Regions from separate parts of the Vreelandella aquamarina genome, predicted to be linked through region 2. Evidence: predicted binding sites of a transcription regulator. Region 2 holds the regulator's gene; each other region holds the start of a gene.
The links. Region 2 encodes sigma-54, which starts transcription at its own class of promoters, with help from an activator protein. Its sites were predicted from a motif close to TGGCACNNNNNTTGCTNT; they were not measured.
Positions count from the first base shown of each region.

Region 1: a site for sigma-54 is predicted at 1,075-1,092, ahead of CTT34_RS16965 (urease accessory protein UreD). Genes of this name have one in related genera too.
Region 3: a site for sigma-54 is predicted at 955-972, ahead of glnL (nitrogen regulation protein NR(II)). Genes of this name have one in related genera too.
Region 4: a site for sigma-54 is predicted at 979-996, ahead of CTT34_RS17230 (P-II family nitrogen regulator). Genes of this name have one in related genera too.

Region 1 covers NZ_CP024621.1:3,597,332-3,599,519, forward strand. The annotation lists gene ureA (urease subunit gamma) at 1-115, opposite strand, end outside; gene CTT34_RS16965 (urease accessory protein UreD) at 149-1,033, opposite strand; gene CTT34_RS16970 (DUF2946 family protein) at 1,351-1,761, shown strand; gene CTT34_RS16975 (PepSY-associated TM helix domain-containing protein) at 1,890-2,188, shown strand, end outside.
Region 2 covers NZ_CP024621.1:2,380,482-2,382,669, reverse strand. The annotation lists partial or broken gene ptsN (PTS IIA-like nitrogen regulatory protein PtsN) at 1-323, opposite strand, end outside; gene hpf (ribosome hibernation-promoting factor, HPF/YfiA family) at 328-636, opposite strand; gene CTT34_RS11575 (RNA polymerase factor sigma-54) at 734-2,149, opposite strand.
Region 3 covers NZ_CP024621.1:229,834-232,021, forward strand. The annotation lists gene glnA (glutamate--ammonia ligase) at 1-196, shown strand, start outside; gene CTT34_RS01150 (DUF4124 domain-containing protein) at 303-836, shown strand; gene glnL (nitrogen regulation protein NR(II)) at 1,046-2,104, shown strand; gene ntrC (nitrogen regulation protein NR(I)) at 2,101-2,188, shown strand, end outside.
Region 4 covers NZ_CP024621.1:3,653,569-3,655,756, forward strand. The annotation lists gene CTT34_RS17225 (ammonium transporter) at 1-503, opposite strand, end outside; gene CTT34_RS17230 (P-II family nitrogen regulator) at 564-902, opposite strand; gene CTT34_RS17235 (accessory factor UbiK family protein) at 1,274-1,615, shown strand; gene CTT34_RS17240 (AraC family transcriptional regulator) at 1,861-2,188, shown strand, end outside.

The DNA of each region.
Region 1 (2,188 bases), 1.2 Mb from region 2:
TCAGCGCTACCGCTTCGGGGTAGTTCAGTTTTAAACCACGCGCTTTGCGGCGCTCGGCAAGCTGGGCGGCGGTAAACAGCATCAGCTTGTCTTTGTCTCGTGGGGTCAGTTCCATGGAGTGTCTCCAGCGTTATCAGCGTGTTGCTCATTAGGTTAGCCAAATGCGCGGCGTGTGCGCTTCGCGCTCGATCCAGCGCGGCCGAAGCAGGTGCCAGGCCTGTTCACACAGCGCCCAGGCTTCGTTACGGGATGTGCCTAGATAGCGCAGCAGCAGTACGCCGTGGCGCACGGTTACCGCCCAGCGGGGGTTATCCGGCAGCGCTTCGCGCAGTGCTTCAATGGCCGCAGCGGCATCGTCAATGCCTACCGCCCAGAGCGTGGCCTGCACCGTTGCGCCGCCCTGCCCCCAGCGGCCCGCAAAGCGTGGGTGCGCAGGGTCTAGCGGCTGGCGTTCAAGCCACAGCGGTTTGCCATCTAGGGTTAAGCGAAAGTGCTGTTCAATACGCCCAGAGACATAGGGCAGGTCGCTTGCTGGGCGGCCGAGCGCCATCACTTCCCAGCCTAGGCAGCGAGCATTGCCCTGCAGCGCAATATGGGTGCGTTGAGTGCCCTTTGAACCATTAAACGCGATGGTTTCCTGGGGCAGCCACTCTAAGGTGCCACCCTCCTCTACCGTCAGCTCGGTGTGCTGTGTCCAGGCCACGCCTTGGCTGTCGGCTTTGTAGAGCTTATTGGCGGCGGGTGTGGTGAGCAGCGCATGGGCTCCGCGCTCGATATGAGCACGGATGGTCAGCGCATCGCCGCTCACGAGCCCGCCAGGCGGGTGCAATACGTAAACGTGGCACGCTTCCTGGCTGCCTTCTGGGTAGAAGGGGCGCTGTACCCGTAACGGCCCTTGGTGACGCGCTTGCACTAACCGAGTCACGCCATCGCGGTTGGCAAAACGCAGGGCTAGCGAGGCGGCCCAGCGGCGCTCGGCGTCAAAGCGGTGGCCGGAACCAGCAGCGGGTGGGGCGAGTTCGCTCAACATCATGGGGCGCTGTCGCTTCCTTGTGTATAAATCATTACCTTACAAATGCAAGGAGTGCGCCAAAATGGTGAAAGTGCGATTCAGGCAGCGCCAAAACGCTTTTATAGCCTGAAGCGGCTCCCTTTATGCAGTTCAACCAGGGTAAAAAGCACCATAAACGAGCAAAAACACCTTCAAACGCACCAAATAAGTGCGAATGCAGCCCCCTCTTTCGCGGCAATACACCACAGCGTTAATCGCAGGCATCGGGTACTTTGCATCGGTATGACGCTGTAAACTGCTTAGCCGTCATTCAGACAGCTCACAAAGCGTAGTTTGAGATGCGATCTTTCCGCTCAGCCAACTCTTTTTGGTATCGCACAGCGCTCTATTTAGCGTTCGTGGCGATCTACCTGCTCTTTGCTGGGCCGCTGTTCTCGCAATTGCAGTCTCAATGGCAGGCGTTAGACCACTCTTCAGAACATGCACACGGACATGATGCCGCGCCGCATGGCACATCGGCGGGTCCGTCATCTCATCACGATGACCCTCTGCACCACTGGTATCACCCGTGTGACTATTGCGGTATATGGCAAAAAACGCCTACCGCCCCTCACCATTTACCCGCCATTGGCAGTGTGGCCTTTATCACACGTACGCCGCTGCCAGCGGCCTTTGCCCAGCGCGCTGCTGCGGTACAAGCCTACCCCCACGCCTATCCTCGCGCTCCGCCCACGTTAAAGGTCATTTAACTCAAAGGGTTTACCTAACTGGCCAGCTAAAAACGGGCTTGGCTGGCAAATAAATATCGCGTCTTGAACGCCGTGTTAGCGCCGCTACGTGCGGACAACACGGTGCTTTGAGCGCTTGGAGCGTGTGCATGACGACAATGAGTTCCACACAGACAACGCGCAAAGCGCCGCTTGATCTGTATCGCGCCGTTTGGCGCTGGCATTTTTATGCAGGCCTATTAGTCCTGCCTTTTTTAATCGCGCTCTCGCTGACCGGGGCGCTGTATTTATTCGATGACGAGCTGGATGCGCTCATTCATTCAGATCTCAAGCGCGTGGAAGTTCAGCAAGCCACACAGCCTGCCGCCTCACTCGTGAGTTCGGCGCTGCGGGATTACCCCGGCACGGCGGTGACATACACCTCGCCCGCCACCCCGGGAAGCTCAGC
Region 2 (2,188 bases):
CTCTTCGGGTACGAGCAACACGAACACTAGATCGACTGGGTCGCCATCGATGGCATCGAAATCGACCGGCTCGGCAAGTTTCAAAAAGCCAGCGATGGGCGAGCTACAGTGCGGGCTACGTGCGTGGGGGATGGCAACGCCGTTGCCAATTCCCGTGCTGCCGAGACGCTCGCGTCCAATCAGGCGGCTAAACACTTCTTGGCTATCGAGGCTGGGTGTGTTTTGGGCGATGAAGGTGCTGAAAAACTCCAGCACCCGTTTTTTGCTGCCCCCGGGCACGTCGTAGAGTACGCGCTCCGGGGGAGGATGGTTTCCAACGTCATTGAGTTAACGCACGCCTGCGCCCTGGGCGCGAGCTTGTGCTTTTTCCTTGTGTTTAACGAGTTGACGATCGATTTTGTCTGCGAGCGCATCGATAGCGGCATACATGTCGTTATCGAGGGCTTCGGCATGAAGGTCGGCACCGGCGGCATGCAGCGTACAGGCTGCCTGCTGGCGTTCCTTCTCGACAGATAAGGTCACTTGCACCGTGGTGATGTTGTCGTAGTGGCGTTCGACGCGTTCCAGCTTTTCGTTAACGTAGTCACGCAAGGCGTCAGTCAGTTCAACGTGATGACCAGTGATGTTTACTTGCATTGACGTGCTCCTTATCCATCGGGCTGTACTTCGATTGTAACCCTTTTTGCGCTATTGCAAAGCCCCTGCGTCGAGTTTGTCACGCTCTACCGTTTAACTAGCGTAAACGGCGGCGCTCACTGGACGAGGGAATACCCATCGACTCGCGATATTTCGCCACCGTACGCCGGGCAACGCTGATGCCTCCCTCCTCAAGGAGGGTCACCAGGCGACTATCGGAGAGCGGTTTACCCGACGGCTCCTCTTGTATCAGTTTTTTGATCCGTGCACGGATGGCGGTGCTGGAGTGGCTATCGCCGCCATCGTGGCCGCTGACTTGGCTCGAGAAGAAGTACTTCAACTCGAACACGCCTCGTGGCGTATGTATGAATTTCTGCGTCGTCACGCGGGAGATCGTGGACTCGTGCATCTCCACGGCCTCGGCGATGTCGGCCAGGATCAGCGGTTTCATGGCCTCTTCGCCGTGCTCTAGAAAGCCGATCTGGCGGGCGATGATTTCACGACCTACTCGCAGAAGCGTGTCATTACGGCTGGAAAGGCTTTTGATCAGCCAGCGAGCTTCTTGGAGGTGCTCTTTCAAGAACTGGTTGTCTTGGCTCTTGTCGGCACGTTTGATCAAACTGGCGTAATCGGGCTGGATACGCAGGCGCGGCAGCGCCTCCGGGTTGAGCTCTAAGTGCCAGCCCTCGTTGTCATGGCGCACGACCAAATCGGGCGTGATATAGCTGTCGTCGGTCACGCCGTAGGCGCTGCCTGGGCGTGGGTCAAGGCTGCGAATTAAACGGATGACGTCGTCCAACTGCTCGTCATCCAGGCTCAGGCGGCGCTTGAGTAGCCGTAAATCGTCTTTGCCCAAGGCTTCGAGAAACTGACGCACCAAGCGTTTTGCGGGCATCAGTAGCGGGGTGTCTTCAGGCAGCGCGGCCAGCTGAAGCATTAGGCACTCGCGCAGGTCACGGGCAAACACGCCGGTGGGCTCGAACTGTTGTAAGCGCAACAGGGTGTTTTCTACTTCACGCTGGCTCAGGCTGTCGTGGCCTTGCGCCTTGAGGCCTTCGCGGATGTCGTTGAGCGGTTGAGTGAGATAGCCGTTGGCATCCAGTGCATCGATCAGGCTTTCGGCAATGGCATAGTCGCGGGGAGAGAAGTCGGTCATGGCCAATTGCCATAACAGATGGCCATGAAGGCTTTGGCCTGCGGCTTGGCGCTCGAAGTCGGGTCCTTCGCTGCTACCGCCCAAGCTACCCATGTCTTGGTAGGTGTCCGACCAGTCGCTGTCTACGGAGAGTTCGTTGGGAATGCTGTCCGACCACTCGGCCTCTTGAGGCTCGCTAACAGCCTGTTCGCCAAACTCATCCTCTTGTTCGAGCATGGGGTTAGCGTCCAGCGCTTGCTGAATTTCTTGACGGAGGTCCAGCGTGGAGAGCTGTAGCAGGGCAATGGCCTGCTGCAGCTGAGGTGTCATGGTCAGCTGTGTGCCGATACGCAATTGGAGAGAAGCTTTCATGACCATCTGAGAACCACTCGTTAATCAGAAAGCTCCACCCTAGAG
Region 3 (2,188 bases), 1.7 Mb from region 2:
CAAGTCCGTACCGACCGTTGCTAACAGCCTGGATCAAGCGCTGGAAGCACTCGATGCTGACCGTGCGTTCCTGACCGAAGGTGGCGTGTTCACCGACGACATGATCGATGCCTATATCGAACTGAAGATGGAAGACGTCGAGCGTATCCGCATGACGACTCACCCGATCGAGTTCGACATGTACTACTCTTGTTAAGAACGGTCTTTAATGACGGTGCTAAAATCACCCTTGCGGTGTGATTAGCCAGAAAACCCCGCCTCGGCGGGGTTTTTTTATGGAAGCGAATACGCAGGGGCTAGTAATGATGAGCAGACGACGTTTGCAACACAAAATAGGCTTATCCACAGCGGCAGTGCTTCTACTGTGCCTATGGGTAAGCGTGGCCCAGTCGCAAACGGTGTATCGCGTGGTGGATGAGCAGGGCAACGTGACGTTTACCGATAACCCTGAGCGGGGTGGGGATGCCATTACGCTGGCACCGCTGCCCAGCATGCCATCGGCGTCGCGCCCTTCTACAGCGGCACCGCGAAGCCTGGGTAGGCCGGGTCAGCCGTTTATGCCTTATGACCGTTTTACGATTGCTAATCCCGCTAGCGGTGCTTCCGTGCGAGGCGGTATGACGCCAGTGGAAGTGCAGGTGGTGCCACCGCTGCGAGACGACCATCAGATTCAACTGCTGGTGAATGGCGAACTCAGCCAGTCGGCCCTGCATAGTGACGCTTTCTGGTTGGCAGGCTTGCCTGCAGGGGCGCACCAAGTGTACGCCGAGCTGCTGGATAGCCAGGGCCGTGTGCAGCACCGCACCGATCCGGTGACTATTTTTATCGCTGAATAGTCTTGTGCACTATAATGGTGCATTAGGGCGGCGAGGGCGACAGCGCATTGCGCTATAAAGGCTCGCCATGCGCCCGTCATCTGCCCACAAGCCGTGCAAGCCGCGGTTTGCGCTGAATTGGCGCGCTTTTTGCAGCTCCTCCCCTAACACCCCTCTTTAATGGATCAGTGCCCATGAGTATTGGTCGGAGCGACGCTTCAGGACACGCCATGTATCAGCGTTTACTCGAACACCTCACCACCGCAGTTCTGCTGCTCGACGGTGAACTCCGCGTGCGCTGGATGAACCCGGCCGCGGAAGCGCTGCTGGCGGTGAGCTTCAGCCGCGTGCAGGGCATCAGTTTGGATACGTTGCTCGGCGGTGATGAAAGCATCGATGAAGTGCTGGCCAAAGCGCGCGATGCGTTCCATCCCTACACACAGCGCGAGGCGCGTATTACGCCGCTCAATAGCGACCCGCTGACCGTCGATTATACGGTCACGCCGCTCTCTGCCGATGAACTGCTGTTGGAGGTCGAGCCGCGGGATCGCTTGATGCAGATCTCCCGGGAAGAGGCGCTCACCACTCGCCAAGAGACCATCAAGGTGCTGGCGCGGGGCTTGGCTCACGAGGTGAAGAACCCATTAGGCGGCATTCGCGGTGCGGCGCAACTGCTGGAGCGTGATTTAGACGACCCGGCGCTGCGGGAATTTACCCATATCATCGTCGAAGAAGTAGACCGCTTACGAGATTTGGTTGATTCCATGCTGGGCCCGAACCGCATCATTAAACATGAGCCGGTCAATATCCATAAAGTGCTGGAGCGAGTGCGAGCGCTGCTGATTGCCGAGCATCCCCATGTCACCGTCAACCGCGATTACGACCCCAGCCTGCCGGATCTTTCCGGTGACGAATCGCAAATGATCCAAGCGGTGCTCAACGTAGCGCGCAACGCCGTTCAGGCCATGAGCGATGCGGGCACGTCCGCTCCCGAACTGACGCTTCGGACCCGTGCGCGCCGTCAGTTTACCCTGGGGGCCGAACGGCACCGCTTGGTGAGTGAAGTGGGCGTGATCGATAACGGCCCTGGTATTCCCGAGGCGCTGCGCGACACGCTTTTTTACCCGATGGTCTCTGGCCGCGCGGAAGGCAGCGGCCTAGGGCTATCGATTGCCCAGTCAATATTGCACCAACATCAAGGATTGATCGAATGCGACTCACGACCCGGACATACCGAATTTCGTTTACTGATTCCATTGGTTATTAATTGCACCGGAGAAGCGTCATGACTGAGGCGACACGTACCGATGTTGCACGAGTGGTTATTGTCGATGATGACCGCGCTATCCGCTGGGTGTTGGAGCGCGCGCTGG
Region 4 (2,188 bases), 1.3 Mb from region 2:
GAGTAGCCGACTTCAGACAGCCAGCCGCCGCCCCAGGTCCAGTAGCCAGACACCGGGTAGATGAATGCCGTCATCACCACGGCAAAGGCCAGAAATGCCCACAGCTTCATACGCTCAGCAACCGCACCCGAGACAATCGACATGGCGGTGGCCACAAACACCACCTGGAAGAAGAAGTCAGAGCGCATGGAGTAGTAAGGCGCATCGTCGCCACCGGCCAGCACCGCATCGGCGCTGTTTTCAGTGCCGATCAAGAAGCCCAGGTTCGGCAGGAAGCCGCCTGCGCTGCTGGAGTACATGATGTAGTAGCCCACCAGCAGGTACATGGTGCAGGCAATCGCGAACAGCGCGATGTTTTTCGTCAGGATTTCGGCGGTATTCTTGGAGCGAACCAAGCCTGCTTCCAGCATGGCGAAGCCAGCGGCCATCCACATGACCAGCACGCCGCAGATCAAGAAGTAAAACGTATCGAGCGCATAGCTCAAATCAGCTAACTCATTCATGAGGTGTTCCCCGTTATACTAAGCGAAGTTATACGTCATCAGCAGATCGATGGGCGACGCTTAAACGGCGTCGGCACCGCGCTCACCGGTACGAATACGGATCACATCTTCCAACGGCGTGACGAACACTTTGCCATCGCCGATCTTGCCGCTATTCGCTGCGTTGCAGATGGCGTCCAGCACGCTTTCCAGGCGCGCATCGTCCACGGCGACTTCCACTTTCACCTTGGGCAGAAAATCGACCACGTATTCCGCGCCGCGGTAGAGTTCGGTATGCCCTTTCTGGCGGCCAAAGCCCTTTACTTCAGTGACCGTAATCCCCTGAACGCCGTTGTCGGCGAGTGCTTCACGAACGTCGTCAAGCTTGAATGGCTTGATGATAGCGGTGATGAGTTTCATCCCGGATCTCCCCTGCTGGATCAGTCCCACTCGGTGGAAAGCGGCATGGCCGCCCGAATTTAGTGCTTGCCCTGCTAATGCGCATACCGTGCCATCCACTTTTTTATTTTTATATTTCAGATACTTAATCTATTCATATAAGCAACTGACGGTAGCTTTATGGCCTTGCTCACTCTCCTCCCCTCGGGCCCTGCACCATTAATGAGCATTCAAAAAAGCTAGCCGCTCCATTTCGATGCATTTGTCCGCTCCCCATCTGCTCACTATCCATTGCGCTTAATTAACAAACGGCACATGCGAATCCACGGCGGGTTGCGTATCCTTACTCACAAGCAGTTCACATTTATGCGTGATCGTTTAAGGAGAGAGCCATGGCGCCCCAAGACCGCATTAGCCGCTTAGCCCAGCAGATCGGCGACCGTTTGCAGAATGCCTCGCAAGCCCCGGAAGATATTCAGAAAGGTGTCCAGCAGGTGGTACGCGGCGCGTTCGATCGCCTGGAGCTGGTATCGCGGGAAGATTTCGATATTTTGATGGATGTGCTGCAGCGCACCCGCTCCCGGGTAGAAGCCCTAGAGCGTCAAGTGGCCAGCCTGGAAGCGGCGGTAGAGGCCTCTAGCACCACCGCCGCCACGCCTGTAGAAGCTGAAGTACCGCCCGCCCCTGTGCAGCCTTCTAGCACCACTAAGCCAACCGCTGACGGCGCTGAGTAAGTACGCCGTTTTGCACGGCATGGGGCAGGTTCGGCTGCCCCACTTCTTGCCCCTACCTCTCTCCCACACTCTCTCCCGTCCTCTCCCCTGCACTTAATTCAAAACCTTATACCAGTGAACAAGAATCACTATCATTGACAACCCTAGTGATAGTGCTATCGTGCGCTTATCTGCAGCCTCACGCGTGCCGTTAAGCACCAATACGGCGCAGGCACTACGCTCCACCCACGATAGCGACTGCCCCAATGCCTCAGCAGGAACGCTTAGCAACGCCTGAAATCACCCCCTTTTCGTTGGCCCAGCTTGGCCAGCGCTTCGGCATTCACTACCGCATTGAAGGCCCTACTTCTCCGCGCCAGCCGGTCGCCACTGGTCATGTACATGACGTTAGCCTGCGCCACGGGGTGCACTTAACGCTCTCTGATTTGCAGGTAGAGCGTGGCTATACCTCCACGTCTTACCAAAGCGTGCCATGGTTCTTGAGCGTTATCTTGGAAGGCACCATTCATCTCCAAATGGGCAAGCAGCAGATGCAGCTCTCTGCAGGAGATGGCGTATGCAGCCACTTTGATG